3 regions of the Brevibacillus sp. 7WMA2 genome follow, and region 2 is predicted to be linked to each of the others. Evidence: riboswitches for the same ligand, from Rfam matches in the RefSeq annotation. Region 2 holds a riboswitch; each other region holds the start of a gene.

Region 1 (5,564 bases), 310 kb from region 2:
GTCATTGATCATCATTCCCCACTCCGCTCCTGGCGGCTGTATGCCAAGACCCAGAAATGAGAGACCAGAAATAGCTAAAACAACTCCTCCAATGTCCATAAAAGCTAAAACGACCACCTGCGATATAATGGTGGGTAAGATATGCTTTAGAACAATGACCAGCTTTGGTGTTCCGCACACTTTTGCTGCTAAGATAAAGGGTTGCTCCTTCACACTAAGAACCATTCCTCGAATGATTCGCGCATAAAACACCCATTGGACAAGCACCATGGCAAAAATCATATTCCCCAGACCGGGCCCGAGGATTCCAATCAAAGCTAATGACAGAAGCAAGCTTGGAAAAGCCATGAAAATATCACAAATTCGCATGAACAGATAATCAACCCAACCACCTCTATAGCCTGCAAAAATCCCAACTGGAAGACTAATTAGCATGGTAAATCCCATGACAAAAAAAGCTGTCCCCAGTGAGGTTCGTGTTCCAAAGATCAGTCGAGACCATATACATCTGCCTAAATGATCTGTCCCTAACGGAAACTTCGAGGAAGGGCCTTGTAGCTTTTGCGTGATATCAACTAGATTCGGATCATTTGGAGACAAAAAAGGAGCAAACAGTGCTAAGAGTATCATGAGGATGATAATCATGCTGCAAATGATCATGAGCTTTTGTGACAGTAGCTTTTGTGACAGTAGCTTTTGCTTCAATTTTTTCAACACGCTTATTGCTCTCCTTCCCATTTTATCCGGGGATCTAGGAAAGCATATGCAATATCCACAAGGAGATTGCAGACGACAAAGATCACACCCATAAACAATAAACAGCTCTGAATCATCGGATAATCACGGTGTAAAATAGAAGTGACAAACAAGGAGCCCATACCAGGCCATGCAAAGACGGTCTCAACAATAACGGCTCCGCTTAGCATGTTTCCAATGCTCATGCCAAGTCCAGTTAACACAGGTAATAAGGATTTTTTAAACACATGTCTACCAATGATTAGACTTTCTCGCAGCCCTCGCGCTCTCGCATACACGACAAATGGCTCATTCAAGTTTTCTAGCATACTGGTGCGAAGCAAGCGCATGTACGTACCTATATAAGGAAAAGCCAATGTCAGGGCCGGAAGCACTAGATGGGCAAAAGTTCCTCTTCCCAATACGGGAAATAAATCTAACTTTACCGATAAAAAATAGATGAATAGAAATCCGAGCCAAAAAGCAGGCATCGAGACGCTTACAAAGGCAAGCATCCTGCTAACCTGATCAATTAATTTTCCCTTGTAAAGGGCAGAAATCATTCCTAAAGGTAAACTAATAAAAACAATCAGGAGTAATGAAGCACATGCAAGTTGCAGCGTTGGGGAGAAATGGAGAATAATTTCATCCCATATAGATTTCTTCGACACATAAGAAACCCCTAAATCCAATTGAACCACTTTTCCTAACCAATTTACATACTGGATATACAGGGGCTTGTCCAGCCCTAGCTCTGCTCGAAGGGAAGCCACTGCCTCATCTGTTGGAGGAATATGTGACGCCCTCAAGTAAGCTACGGCCGGATCCCCAGGGGTTAAGTGGAGCAGAATAAAAGTGATCAGAGAAATTCCCAATAATATTGGCAGTAAACTTGTGAGACGTTTAACAATAAACCAACCCATTTACTACTCCTTTGCCGTTTTTACATAACCCCACTTCACTTCATATCAATGGTAGTGAAAGGAACTTCGTATTCTTGAGGCAAGAAATGAACCCCGCTCAGATTTTTATGATAGACCGCTATATTAGATTGATAAGATATTGGTAAGTAAGCAGCCTGTTCGTGCAATGTTGTTAAAATATCTGTATAAAGCATCTTTCTGTGTGCTTCGTCTGTACTTACTAATACTTCCTTGATTTTTTTATCTAATTCTTTCTTGCCTGGTAGCCCTGATAGAGCTTTGTAATCCGGACTGCCACCTTCCGAAGGTGTTGTGATAGCAGATAAGTAGGAATGTGGATCAAACGGAACACCCCAGCTTGCCGTAAATAATAAATCAAAGCTGCCTTCATTGGCTGTGGCCCAAAAATCCTCTTCTTCCTTACTTGTCAGCTTCATATCTATCCCTAATTTTCTAAACTCGCCTTGGGTATATTCGGCAATCGCCTTCTGGATGTTGTCTGAGCTAATAAACATTAGCTCCAATTGTAGCGTTTTTCCAGCCTTCTCTCGAAATGGTTTGCCATTTACTTGTTTCCAGCCCGCTTCATCCAACAATTGTTTTGCTTTTTCTTCATCGTGTTCATACGGTTTTACATCAATCTTCGTATATGGAATGGTAGGTGCAAATAACGTATCAGCTTTTCTTTCTGTGCCGTAAAAGATATGATCGATGACAGCCTGCTTATCAAAGGCATGCTGGATAGCTAGACGTAAGTTACGCTCTTTAAGAGCTTCTCTGTTCGTATTAAAGAGTAACGCCCTTGTAGCCGTAGGTTCTGATAATTTGGTTTCATATTTTCCCGATTCCTTCAGAAACCGGAACGAATCCTGGCTTATGACTCCGTTCCCAAAAATCAAATCAATGTCCTTCTTCTCAAAAGCGAGAACTCTCGATTCACCGTCAGGTATGACTTTAACAATCACCTTATCGACTTTCGGTTTCTCGCCCCAATACTTCTCGTTTCTTGTAAAGACAGCCCTTTCATTTTTCTTATATTCGCTTAGTACCCATGGACCTGTCCCAATCTGTGACTTGAGCCCGTCTTTAAATGTGTTTTGGCTATCAGGAAAGGCAGCTTCTCCTACAAATCGTAAAGGTCTGATGTACGTAAGCTCCTGAAGAGTAGGGTAATATGGCTTGTTCAAAATTAATTTAAACGTAAAATCGTCCACTACCTCAGTACTTTTAATTTGATTTATTAATTCCATCCATTCATGTTGGGGAGCATTAGCTAAAACCGTATCGAAATTTTTCTTCACGATTGTAGCATTAAACGGCGATCCATCCGAAAATGTAACATCTTTTCTTAGATGAAACACGTATTCTTTTCCATCCTTCGATACATCCCAGCTTTGGGCCAGCCACGGTTTAAGCTCCCCGCCTTCACCGTAGTAAACGAGAGATTCATATACCATAGCTTGTGAGAACCATTGATTCGGAAAATAGGTATGAGGATTTACGTCTCCGATATCTCCAGACCAGGAAAACGTAAGAACTTTTGAACTATCTTGAGTTGCTCTATTTTCTCCTTCTTTTGTTGTGTTACCACAGCCAGCGATAATGATTGTTAGCAGCGCTACTAGTCCAACAAAAGAAGTAATAAATGCAGACCGTTTCAAATACATTTTTATCACCTTTTATATAATTTAATTATTCTAAAAATGTTAAAACACAAAAAAACATTACCAACCAGATTAAAAAGGTCAGAAATGCCTATCGTTTATGAACACATCACATCGGTCTTTTAGCATTCAAAACACCTCCCTATCTCCCCGTAGGTCTAACAGCATTTCTAGAATAGGCAGGTCTTCTGACTTGGGTTCATCATCTCCATGCGTCTTCCCAGATATGATCCAGTGACATATTTGCATAAGACTCCCCCTTACAGCGGCGGGACCGTGCCGGATTTACACCGGCTTCTCTTTTAAGTATCCGTTATGAAACAAATACACCTATTCCATTACCATATGTAGTTTTTCCTTGGAAATATTCACTTTATATCCTTATTTTGAAAGTAGGACAAAAAGTTTACCTAGAACAAATTATATTCGTTATTCCAAGTTTACGCTATATGAAATTAAAGCCCTTCTTTAATTCTGCTCATAAGATGGAACACTTTTGTCCAGAAAGGCTTAAGAGGATGCATCTAGGATCAGGCTCATATATAAAAAGCGCCAATTCCTCTACAGTAAAAAAACATTGCCACAGCATGTCCCATTAACAGCTTTAGCAATGTTTTCATAGAAATCACATACCATTGTAGCTTACAAACTCTCCGTTCGGCTTACGATAGCCGCGTGGACGTTGGCTTGAGAGCTTTTCTTTTCCGATAGTAATCATCATGACTGTTTCATATCCATCAGGAATTTCTAAAATTTCCTTAATAGCACCTGGATCAAATCCAATCATCGGACACGTATCCCAGCCTTTATCTTTCGCAGATAGCATGAATAGCATCGCAGAAAGGCTTGCATTACGAATGGCATCTTCCTTCATAAAGGATTCACCCTTACCCTCATATATCCCTGTAACAGTCTCAACGGTACGATCTAGCTCTTGTTTGCTCAAAATTCCGAGATGATGCATTCCCTCGTTTATTTTTTCCACCGCTTGATAAGCGTAACGATTGCCCAACACCAAAATGACCGCTGAAGCTGAATGCACCTTATACTGCTTGCAGGATTCATAAATTTTTTCTTTCAAGACTGGATCCGTTACGACAAGATAATGTGTATGCTGAAGATTAAAAGCAGAAGGAGCATATTTAGCCAAAGTAAAGATCTCTTCAAGCTCGGGTCGGGTAATTTCTACCCCTTCCATGAAATTATTTGCGGAACGTCGACTTTTCACTAGGCTTGTAAATTCACTCATGTAAACTCCCTCATTTCATGTATGTATCGAAATTGTTACAGGGGAGGAGAAAGAGCGTTTTCTCTACACTTACTCGCTCCCCTTGTTTTTTGTACCGAATTCATTCTGCTTTTCTTTGTCAGTTCTTTTCTAATCACACTTATTTAGACCTATAAAATAGCGGCATTGTTTTACGTTATCCCTCATTATCATACAATAGAGTACGTGAATCTGGATACCTTTCTTTTCAGGTCCGTCCTTAGGCAAAACTTATGCAAATAAAACATATGCACCTGGACCAATCAACGCAACGCCGATAGCTACCGCTAGCAATACCAGATTGTATTCCATACCGTTCTGAGTAATCCACAATCCATTTTTTCCATGTACAGTAAAGATAGCGATCAGCATAGTAACAGCGATTAATGCTCCACCTACCCAAGTAAACACACCAGATGCAAAGAGCAATCCTCCAACAATTTCACTGGCTCCTGCCATGAAAGCCATTAACAAGCCGGGTTTCATACCGATTGATTCTAACCAACCCGCTGTTCCCTTTAAGCCATGCCCACCAAACCATCCAAATAATTTCTGTGTACCATGACCAATAAATAAAAGTCCCACAACTAATCGAATAAGTAAAAGTCCTGCATTCATTTTCTTTTTCCTCCTCAGGAATATGTTTTGTTTTAAGTATCTTCAATTAAAGATATATGAGAAAGATGGATAATATGCTTCTTTTTATTATCGCATCTGTTTTCAGCTACTTATCTACAAAATTCATTTCGGCTGACTTCCCTAGCTTTTTTAACAAGGTGATGGTAATCTCTTTTTCTTCAGGAGACAGTCCACTCATTGCTTCTGCTAGCTTTTCTCGATGCTTTGGAAAAATCTCTTGGAGAAATTGCTCTCCTGCTTGTGTTAATTCCGCATAGATCACGCGTCGATCATTCGGACAGGGCTTACGAAGCAAATAACCTTTTTTTTCTAGCTTATCAACCACATAAGTAATAT
Region 2 (5,564 bases):
CTTTTTCAAGAGTTTTCCTGCGATCGAATGGCCAAGTTTTCCAAGGTCGCCCGTAACGATCAAATCATAATAATCAGGCCCAATCTGCATATCTCGAAAATGAGCTTGAATGGTATCTACTGCCGCGGGGGCCATAGCCGCCCCCATATTTTGGGGATCAGTTAGTCCCATATCAACAACTTTACCAATCGTAGCAGAGGAAACCCTCGGACCTGTTCCTTGAGGTGCAACCACGGCCGCTGCGGCACCGGTTACCGTCCACTGTGAAGTGGGAGGCTTTTGTGCACCATACTCTGTGGGATAACGATACTGTTTCTCAGCAGTTGAATTATGGCTGCAAGTACCCGTAAGTACATAATTAGCTGCCCTGCTATCTATCAATTGAGCTGCTAAAGCTAATCCTTCCATAGAGGTTGAACAAGCACCAAATATCCCTAGATAAGGTACCCCAATCGTACGTGCTGAAAAGCTTGAGGAGATGATTTGGTTCATTAAGTCCCCTGTAATGAGGTAATTGATATCTCCTTTTTGCAAGCTAGCTCGTTTGACAGCGAGGTCAAAAGCTTCTTCCATCATCATTTTTTCAGCCTTTTCAAAGCTGTCTTGCTCCAGCCAGGTATCACTATGAAGAATATCAAAATCATTCGCAATTTTTCCTTGTGCTTCAAAAGGCCCACCAACTGTTGCCGTGGATAAAATCGTTGGTTTGCTTGGAAAAATCCATGATTGATGTCCCTTTAACATCTCAAGATCCTCCTACCGCAAAAGTAAAAAACCATTTTATTAACGCGATGAAAAATGCGGCAACTACACCAAAAACGATAACTGAGCCTGCTAATTTAAACATGTTGCCGCCCACACCAAGTACATATCCTTCACTTTTGTGTTCAATAGCTGCTGAAGCAATCGAATTGGCAAAACCGGTAACAGGCACAGCGGTTCCCGCACCTCCAAATTGTGCAATCTTGTCGTAAACGCCAAAACCAGTTAGGAGAACAGAAATGGCGATTAGGACAGCAGAGGTTGGGTTTCCAGCGCTTTTTTCATCAAAGTGAAAAAAGTGAATGAAAAAGGTTTGAATAAATTGTCCAAATAAACAAATCAAACCACCAACCCAAAAAGCCCGAATGGTATTTTTAAGCACAGGTCGTGGAGGTTCTAACGCTTTTGCAAAGGCTTGATATTCGATTTGAGTTGCGGTTAATTTACTGTTTTTTGTAGCCATTGTTAACTCCTTTATTGATGTAGTCAAAGTTAATTTGGAATACAAAGCCAGTTTTTATACCTTACTTTTATATATAAAAATCAACAAAGTAACACAATCTAAATACATAGAAGGATTAGATGTTACTAGGGAGGATATTTATGCCTGAATTCTGGGAGATTGTTTTTAGATCAATCGTTACGCTTTTTACTTTATTGTTCTTAACCCGTTTAATGGGAAAACGCCAAATTGCCCAAGCCACTTTTTTTGAATATATTGTAGGTGTTACGATTGGCTCCATTGCGGGATTCATTTCAGCTGACGTCGATGACAGGTTTTTGAACGGATTCGTTAGCATGATCATTTGGGCCCTTATTCCATTTCTTTTCAGTTATCTATCGGTCAAAAGTAAGACAGTGAGCGATATAGTTGAAGGAAATGCTCGTGTACTGATCAAAGATGGAAAAATTATGGAGGACAATCTCAAGAAAGAGAATTATACAGGTGAGGAATTGTTAGAACAATTGCGCCTAAAAGATGTATTCTCGATTGCAGATGTTGAGTATGCGCTATTAGAGCAGAATGGTCAGATTAGTGTCCTGCTCAAAAAAGAAAATCAACCGCTTACTGCCAAAGATCTGAATATCCAAGGAGCTCCAAGCCGAGAGCCTCAGACGGTCATTTTGGATGGGAATGTCATGTTAGGGCCTTTAGCAACCACAGGATTGTCGAAAAGATGGCTCCACACAACTCTCAATAAGATGGGAATACCATTGGAAAACGTTTATATAGGACAAGTAGACAGTTATGGGCAATTGAATGTAGATTTATATGATGACCAGATTACTGTACCAGTCCCTCAGGAAAAACCATTGACGTTGTCTACGTTGAAAAAATGCCAAGCAGATTTGGAGACTTTTTCACTTGAAACAAAAAATAACATGGCTAAAAAGGAATATGAAAAGGGGGCTCAAAGCTTAAAAAAAATAATAGAAGAGGTAAAACCTTTTTTACAGAGCTAACAAGAGATCGATACAGAAGCCTTTATAATAGAAACCTTGTCCAGACAAGTTACTAAAATTATCAAGAGGCTAATGCTTAGGCTACATGACAGGAACTTGGTAATGGCAGGGGGAAATTTGATTGGGAAGGTAAGCTATCCTTAATTGGATAGCTTTTTTGCCTTTCTATTACATTCATGGAAAGATAGAAACGAAGAGTGCATAAAATGAGAAAGAAAGAAATTTTGGTATAAATTAAATAACATAATTAACATTATGTGAACAAACAACTGGACCGATTACTACTAAACTACAAACATTACGTAAATATTTTACAAAGTTCTTACAAACCTATCACAAATTCACCATTACCTTGCCATGTTCCACCAAATCGTGTTACACTCACAAACAATTACAACTGATTTATAGCCATGTTACGGTGTTTGATTTCAGGATCAGACTTAAAAGGGAAGTTCGGTGAAAATCCGATGCGGTCCCGCCACTGTAAATGAGGAGCAACATCCGATACACCACTGTTCGCTTTTGCAGAGAATGGGAAGGGAGGATGCTTGCGAGGATTCATGAGCCAGGAGACCTGCCGTAAGATGCAACACTCCCACGAGGATGGGCAGGTGTTTGGGTAGGTCGTATGATGATAGTGTACATACACCTATAGGAATTGATATGTCCAAAAACCCAAGCATCTGTCTCCTTTTGGAACGGATGCTTTTTTGTGCGAATCTTTAAGGAATAACATGTTAGCGGGGCGTAGAGGTCCAATTACGGTGCCACCTGCACTTGAAGCTTGGGTGATCACCGAGTTAGTAATTTCATTTCGTTACTTTGTTTTACATAGGGGGGAGAAGCATGCAACAAACCGCCACGACAGCCCCAAGGTCAGTAAACAGCATCGGTACGCAATATACAAAAAATTGGATAGCGAAATTGATGGGAAGCGGCGTGGTATTATTTTTATCGCTGACGGTTGCAATCATGCTGGGACCAGTACAAATAGACCCAGTTATCGTTTGGAAGGTCATAGGCTCACATGTTCCTTTTGTACAACAATGGGTAGGGACAGACGTGTCTAACGCGCAGATGCATATTGTTTGGGATATTCGACTGCCACGTGTTTTATTATCTGCGGTTGTAGGTGCCGGGCTGTCTATTGTTGGGATAGCCATTCAGGCATTGATTCGTAATCCTTTAGCTGATCCATATATCTTAGGCGTATCATCAGGGGCATCGGTGGGAGCAACAGCAGTGCTGTTATTTGGTAGTTTGGGAGTATTTGGTTCGTATGCGCTTTCTTTAGCGGCCTTTTTAGGTGCTTTGGCTTCCGTTATATTGGTGTTTCTTTTGTCTTTGGTAGGCGGAAGGGTGCAGCTAATACGTCTGTTGTTAGCTGGAATAGCTGTGTCTATTATGTTGTCAGCGCTTACTAGTTTTTTTATTATGCTGGCACCAAGAGCGGAAAGCCTTTCAAGTGTGCTGTACTGGATGATGGGAAGCTTCACTCGTGCCAAGTGGGAGTCACTTGTATTGCCAACGATTGCAGTACTTGCTTTCTTTATATTTTTATGGGTAAATGCACGCAATCTAAATTTGTTGATCTTAGGGGAAGAAACCTCTACGCTACTTGGTCTACATCCAGAAAATATGCGTAAGATTCTACTGATTACGATTTCTCTCGTTACAGGCTTACTGGTTGCTGTAAGCGGTAGCATTGGCTTTGTTGGTTTAATGTTACCCCATATCTTTCGCTTGTGGGTGGGTTCTGATCATAGGAGACTAATCCCACTTTGTGCCTGTGGTGGAGCGATTTTTATGATCTGGGCGGATGTATTAGCTAGACTAATCATTGCCCCTGAAGAATTGCCGATAGGAATAGTCACAGCGCTTTGCGGCGGTCCATTTTTTATCTGGATGCTACGTCGTCGGGCGTATACGTTTGGAGGAAGCTAATGTGCCCACAAAATTGGACGTAGACAAGCATGTTGAGTTAAAACAAGTTGGATATGAGATCCAAGGGACATGTATCTTGCAGGATATAGATTTACACGTACAAAAAGGAGAATTCGTGGGCTTGCTTGGCCCGAATGGTAGTGGTAAATCTACTCTCCTTAAGCAGGTATATCGGACTCTATTACCCACTACAGGCAGTATCTATTTACTGGAAAGAGAGCTTGGTCAATACCAACAGAAGCAATTAGCAAAAGAACTAAGTGCAGTGGTTCAAGAAACGCAGATTCAATTTGATTTTAGTGTATACGAGCTTGTACTGATGGGACGTTCTCCACACAAGAGTATGTGGGAGCAGGAGAATAAGCATGATTTAGCGTTAGTAGAGCAAGCTCTAGCTCAAGTTGGCCTACAGAACATGGGTGATCGGAGTTATCTGAGTTTATCTGGGGGAGAAAAGCAGCGCGTCTTATTAGCAAGAGCAATTGTACAAGAGACCGATCTGTTACTGCTGGATGAACCGACTAATCATTTGGACATCCATCATCAATTAGGGATGCTCAAATTACTGAAACAACAGCAGAAAAGCGTACTGGCCGCCTTACATGATTTAAATTTGGCCGCTATGTTCTGTGATCGTCTTTATATGCTAGAAAAAGGAGTTATCGTTTGCTCTGGAACTCCACAGGAAGTTCTTCGGCCTGAAATTTTAGAACGAGTGTACAAGATTCAAACAGAAGTAACCGTTCATCCAGTTACAGGAAGAGTGAACATTCATTATATGATCCCAGATCAGGTTATTTGTTGAATAAAGGAAAAGGTAGGAAAACAAGATGAACAAATATACTATGCAAAGCTCCACTACCAAGAAGCAAGGCCTTTTGTATAAAGGTCAAAAGATGATGATTACAATCTTTGCCGGTCTTTCATTACTAGTAAGTGGCTGTGGAAATGGGACGACTCCTCAGGCAGCTTCTACTAATTCACAGCCAGTAGCTGAGAAGATTCAAATTAAAAATGGAGAGCATACGTTAACCTTTGAACAAGCACCGAAGCGAGTAGTGAGTATGAATCAGCATGTGACCGAAATGCTACTAGCATTAGGTGTTGAAGACGTAATGGTCGGTACAGCTTATCCTGACGACGAAGTCTTGCCCGAATATAAGGCAAAATATGATCAAATCAAGCTTTTGTCTAAGCAATATCCTTCCTTAGAAGTCTTTCTAAGTGTAGAGCCTGACTTCGTTATTGGCAGAAGCTCTGCATTTACAGCAAAAGGAATTGGCAGTATAGAGGAGCTGCAAAAAATGGGTATCCCAGCTTATACCATTACAGGAACGATATCTAAACACCCTACAGTCGACGAGGTTTATGAGGATTTGATGCAATTAGGCAAG
Region 3 (5,564 bases), 290 kb from region 2:
TGAATCTTCGTTATAGAACCTTATATAAAATAGAATGGCAGCATTTCAGTGCTTAGGGTATCACCCCATGTAGAAATGCTGCCAATCAACTAACCCGGTTGTTTTTGATCTTTATCTTCTCTGTCCTTTACTTATTTTCAGTATTGTATTGTGATGATTCGTATTGGGGAAACACAGGATCTGTGAAGGTATGTTTTGAATCTCGTACTCTTTTTTCTGGTAAATCCATTTCTCCCCTTCGACTCTAGTAAATCCTAGGGAATAGCTGTTATGGTGTTACGAACTAATCGAGTAGCAGTCACCATATTTTCTAAGGAAGCGATCGTTTCCTTACGCCCTCTTGTTTTTAAACCGCAATCGGGATTAATCCAAAATTGTCTGGGTTCAAGGACCTGTAGAGCATTCTCTATCATTTTTATCATTTCTTCTACAGCTGGAACGCGGGGACTATGAATATCATAGACACCTAGACCAATTCCTTTCAGATAGGAATGATTATGGAAAGCATGGATTAGCTCACCATGGCTGCGTGATGTTTCTATTGAAATAACATCTGCATCCAATTCGCTGATAGAATCGATAAAATCATGAAACTCGCAGTAGCACATATGGGTATGAATTTGGGTCGTGTCTTTTACAGTAGAAGTCGTTAAGCGGAAGGCTTTTACAGCCCATTCTAAATATGCTTCCCATTCCGTTTTCTTTAACGGTAACCCTTCACGTAGTGCTGGTTCATCAACCTGAATCATCGTGATCCCACTAGCTTCTAACGCCTCTACTTCTTTTTGTAAGGCGAGTGCAATTTGATAGGTTACCTGCTGTCTGGAAATATCGTCACGCACAAAGGACCAATTTAAAATTGTGACAGGTCCTGTAATCATTCCCTTGACCGGTTTCGTTGTAAGAGATTGTGCATAGATACTCTCCTTAACTGTCATCGGCTCAATAAACTCTACATCTCCGTAAATAACTGGTGGTTTTACACAACGTGAGCCATAGGATTGCACCCATCCGTTTTTAGTAAAAGCGAATCCACCTAGTTTTTCGCCAAAAAATTCCACCATATCTGTCCGTTCAAATTCCCCATGAACCAACACATCAAGCCCAACCTTCTCTTGTATGTCAATCCATTCCCGGATTTCTGCTTGCAAAAATTGCTCATATTTCTCTGCCGACCATTCCCCCTTCCGCCATTTATTTCTCGCCTGACGAACTTCTGTTGTTTGTGGAAAACTACCAATCGTTGTAGTAGGGAGAATTGGTAACTGTAATTGGTGCTGTTGTTGTTTTCGCCGTTGTTCATAATCAGATGCACGGCCGATCTGATCTAATTGCAAGCTGGCAACAGCCTCATGTATATGTGGGCGATTGCGAGCTACAGAGTTCGCTACCCGTTCTAAAATGGTTTGATTCTCAGCAAAAATCTCTTTAACGCTTTCCTCTCGGTTCTGCAACCAATCTGTAATATGCTTGATTTCAATTAGTTTTTCATCTGCAAACGCCAATGAATCTTTAACTAGTGGATCAAGCTGTGTCTCTTGATTTAGACTGATTGGAACATGAAGTAGACTACTAGATGGCTGAATCCAGATACGGGATGCATCGACATGCTCTTTGATTGTAGCAAGAAGATTTGTCTTTTGAGTCAGATTTGCCCGCCAAATGTTCCTACCATCAATGATGCCCGCCCCAAGTACTTTATCCTGAGGGAAACCATTTGTTGTGATCTGCTCAAGGCTGCGTCCTGCATCATGGACAAAATCTAATCCAATTCCTGCTACAGGTAGCTTAATCACTTCTTTGTAAAATGTAACGGAGCCAAAATAGGTTTGTAGCATGATTTGTAGTTGTGGAACAGCCTCATGAAGCTGTTCATAGATGTAGGAGATCGTCTTCATTTCGTCTTCGGATAATGATGTTACTAGAATGGGCTCATCCATCTGAACCCATTCCACGCCTTCCTGCGCTAATTCTGTTAGAACCTGCACATAAAGAGGAACAAGCTGTAGGATAATCGCCGGTATCTGGAGCCGATCGAACCCTTTGGATAGCTTAATAAAGGTATACGGTCCTATTATGACAGGTTTTCCTTTAATCCCTAGCTCCTCTTTCGCCTCTTTATAAGCAAGAAGCGGTTTATTTTCGGTCAGGACGGGTTTGATGTCCTGAAACTCCGGCACGATGTAGTGATAATTGGTATTAAACCATTTGGTCATTTCGCAAGCAACTGCATGCTGATTTCCTCGTGCCATTGCAAAATAGGTGGACAAAGGTACTACCCCACCAGCATATTCATAGCGTTTTGGAACATATCCAAACATCACAGCCATATCCAACATGTGATCATACATAGTGAAATCATTGACCGGGATCAGATCAATCCCTATTTCCTTTTGTTTTTGCAGGTGCTGGAGTCTGCTTTGTTGCATTTGGGCAAGAAATTCCTTCTTTTCAATTGTCCCGGCCCAAAATGCTTCTAATCCCTTTTTCCATTCGCGATTTTCCCCAATGCGTGGATATCCTAAATTGCTACTTATTCCTTTATTCATGCTTGTTCGCCCTCCTAAACAGGTTATATTTTCAGTAAAAAACACAACTCAAACAAAAAAGCATCTCTCCCCGTTCAAAAGATGGTTAGAGATGCCCGAACAAGCAGTGAATATACTTGTACAACTGCCACAGCTATCTAACACCTCCCTATCTCCCGTAGGTCACACAGTGTTGTTGAAATAGGCAGGTCTCCTGACTTAAGAATCCACATCAGCACATACCTTCCCAATCCTTCGTTGATCAGTGGTTTTTTTGTACTGACTCCTCTTTTACAGTGGCGGGACCGTGACGGATTTACACCGTGCTTCCCTTTTCATCCTTGACACTCATAGTTCAAAGAACCTATTTCCACATATTTAATTCATCCATATCACCAAGATATATACCTACCCTTTATTCTAGGTATGCTTGCTATCATAATATAACTTCACATAAAATTCCATATTTTTATTTAATTCAGTTTCCTATTGTCGCAGGAAACTTCTGCCACTTCCATGGCAAACTGAATTTTGCCCGCCCTTTTTGTCAAATTGCACGAAAAAAGGGGGATTCCTTCTCTTTTTACCTATGTTTTCTGTTCTACTCTCCTTGTCCAGTTGATAAGCATATAAGGACATCTACAGGAAAGGAGGCAATCATATGAGTCGAAATCGAAAGGCATACTTTCCTTTCATCGGTCCATGTGATCCTTGTCCGCCACAACGGATTGTAACTTATGAGACACCACCACAGCTTTACTTAGGATTTCAACCTCCGAATTTACCGCAATTTGATCCATGCAAAGCTCTTTGCTTAGGTACCCTCTGGCCTGCTCTGTATGCGCCTTATGAAAATCCGTACAAGGGAGGCAAATAAAAATGAGCGATCATGATACTTCTACGGATGAACGCCAGCAACAATTTTATGAGCTGCTTCACCAAATTCAGGCGATCGACTTTGTTTTAGTGGAGCTAAACCTGTATCTTGATACACATCCTACTGATATGACTGCTATTAGGCAATTCAACGATATGGCTCAGCAAAGTATGACACTAAAGCGCGAATATGAATCTTTATTCGGACCTCTGATGAATTTTGGCAATAGCTTTTCACAGTACCCTTGGTCGTGGAACGAAGTACCTTGGCCTTGGCAGGTCTAGAAAGGGGGAATTTTGAATGTGGATTTATGAGAAAAAGTTACAGTATCCTGTTCGCGTAAGCAAATGCGACCCGAAAATGGCAAAGTACTTGATGGAACAATACGGTGGAGCTGATGGAGAATTAGCGGCCGCGCTACGTTATATGAATCAGCGCTATACGGTTCCTGATAAGGTCATTGGTCTTTTAAACGATATTTCCACAGAAGAATTTGCCCATCTCGAAATGATTGCAACAATGGTATATAAGCTAACGAAGGACGCTACTCCTGAACAGCTAGAGGAAGCTGGTCTTGGCGCACATTACGCAAGCCATGATAAGGCTTTGTTTTTTCATGATGCGGCCGGTGTGCCTTTCACAGCTACATATTTTCAAGCAAAAGGTGATCCTATTGCAGACTTGTATGAGGATATTGCTGCCGAAGAAAAGGCACGGGCTACTTATCAATGGTTGATTAATATGACTGATGATGTCGATTTAATCGATAGCCTTTCTTTCCTTCGTGAACGTGAAATTGTACATTCTCAACGGTTCCGTGAAGCAGTGGAAATTCTAAAAGCAGATCGGGAACAGAAGAAGATTTTCTAACTACGTAACGAATTAGACACTACAAGTGAATATGAAAGGCTAATTGACCAAATTTCTAGTAAGAGATTTGGTCAAATGTTTTTTTCTACGCGCTATTTTCCTCTACGCTCATGTCCAGCCTTATGTCAAAAAGCTTTTCAAGTGGGAATTGTAGAAATACGATTAATTCATACTTTACAGATCGGAATTATAAGAATATAATGAGTCTACATTTTCCCATTTATAAGGAGGAGCATCATGAGAAGAGCTTTTATACATTCATTCTTCACATTTCTATTAGGAGCTTCCTTATTAGTCGGTTGCAGTAGCGAAGGAGCAGCTCCATCCACCTCTAATACTCCAGCCGATGGTCAGGCAGATACTCAGGCTCAAACACTACGGGTACAGAACGCAGGAGATGCTGTTATCGCTGCTACTGACAAATCGAAATCGCCTCAATCGGCGAAAAATCGAAAAGATACGGTTGTAGTAGCTTTAACTGAACCAGGTGGGGTTTTCAATCCATATTTTTATCACAATGGTTATGACGGTAACGTTACCTCCGTGATGTTTTCTCCACTGGTTGATATTGATAAGAGTGGCAAACCAGTTCCTAAATTGGCAGAAAAATGGGATATTTCCGATGATCAGCTTACGTACACCTTCCATCTACGTAAAAATGTAAAATTTAGCAATGGAGATCCCTTGACTGCTGATGATGTCGCCTTCACCCTCACCCTTTTGCATGATAAAACGTATGACGGAGAAACAGAAATCGCCGAAGCACACATTAAGGGCGGCAAAGCTTATAAAGAAGGAAAAGCAAAAACCATTGAGGGAATTACAGTCATCGACCCACAGACAATAAAGATAACCACTGAGAAAGTAAACGCTCGATCTCTTCTTCTGCTTGGTGGTCACGTGCTGTCCAAAGCTTATTATGGAAAAGGCTATGAACCAGGTAAGCTTGACTATCTGCGTACCTTGCATACAAAACCAGTCGGAGCTGGCCCATATAAATTTGAAAAGTTTATCCCCGGTCAAGAAGTGAGATTCGTAGCCAATGAGTATTATTACGAGGGAAAACCGGCCATTCCGCATTTTATTTATAAAACAACCGATGGAGATACTACGCAGTTTTTCCAAACAGGTGAGACTGATTATAGCTCCTTCCCTGCAAATGCCGATAATCTGGAGCTTTTAAAGAGCCTTGGTTTTGCAAACATCAATATTTATACTTCGACTGCCTACAGCTATCTTTCCTTTAACCATAGCAAGCCTTATTTAAAAGACAAGCGTGTTAGACAGGC

The links. A riboswitch is a leader RNA that binds a small molecule or an ion and turns the genes downstream of it on or off. The one in region 2 is predicted to bind cobalamin.
Region 1: linked by a shared signal. The riboswitch ahead of nikA (nickel ABC transporter substrate-binding protein) and the one ahead of GOP56_RS05595 (FecCD family ABC transporter permease) in region 2 are both predicted to bind cobalamin.
Region 3: linked by a shared signal. The riboswitch ahead of metE (5-methyltetrahydropteroyltriglutamate--homocysteine S-methyltransferase) and the one ahead of GOP56_RS05595 (FecCD family ABC transporter permease) in region 2 are both predicted to bind cobalamin.

Annotation. Positions count from the first base shown of each region.
Region 1 covers NZ_CP048799.1:1,845,617-1,851,180, forward strand. The annotation lists gene nikC (nickel ABC transporter permease subunit NikC) at 1-717, opposite strand, end outside; gene nikB (nickel ABC transporter permease) at 720-1,658, opposite strand; gene nikA (nickel ABC transporter substrate-binding protein) at 1,694-3,325, opposite strand; cobalamin riboswitch at 3,483-3,671, opposite strand; gene GOP56_RS06860 (nitroreductase family protein) at 3,948-4,571, opposite strand; gene GOP56_RS06865 (DoxX family protein) at 4,821-5,207, opposite strand; gene GOP56_RS06870 (MarR family winged helix-turn-helix transcriptional regulator) at 5,314-5,564, opposite strand, start outside.
Region 2 covers NZ_CP048799.1:1,534,021-1,539,584, reverse strand. The annotation lists gene spoVAD (stage V sporulation protein AD) at 1-744, opposite strand, end outside; gene spoVAC (stage V sporulation protein AC) at 746-1,225, opposite strand; gene GOP56_RS05600 (DUF421 domain-containing protein) at 1,366-2,226, shown strand; cobalamin riboswitch at 2,626-2,823, shown strand; gene GOP56_RS05595 (FecCD family ABC transporter permease) at 3,073-4,170, shown strand; gene GOP56_RS05590 (ABC transporter ATP-binding protein) at 4,172-4,975, shown strand; gene GOP56_RS05585 (ABC transporter substrate-binding protein) at 5,001-5,564, shown strand, end outside.
Region 3 covers NZ_CP048799.1:1,246,138-1,251,701, forward strand. The annotation lists gene metE (5-methyltetrahydropteroyltriglutamate--homocysteine S-methyltransferase) at 255-2,549, opposite strand; cobalamin riboswitch at 2,715-2,911, opposite strand; gene GOP56_RS04810 (spore coat associated protein CotJA) at 3,190-3,405, shown strand; gene GOP56_RS04815 (spore coat protein CotJB) at 3,408-3,689, shown strand; gene GOP56_RS04820 (manganese catalase family protein) at 3,706-4,275, shown strand; gene GOP56_RS04825 (ABC transporter substrate-binding protein) at 4,513-5,564, shown strand, end outside.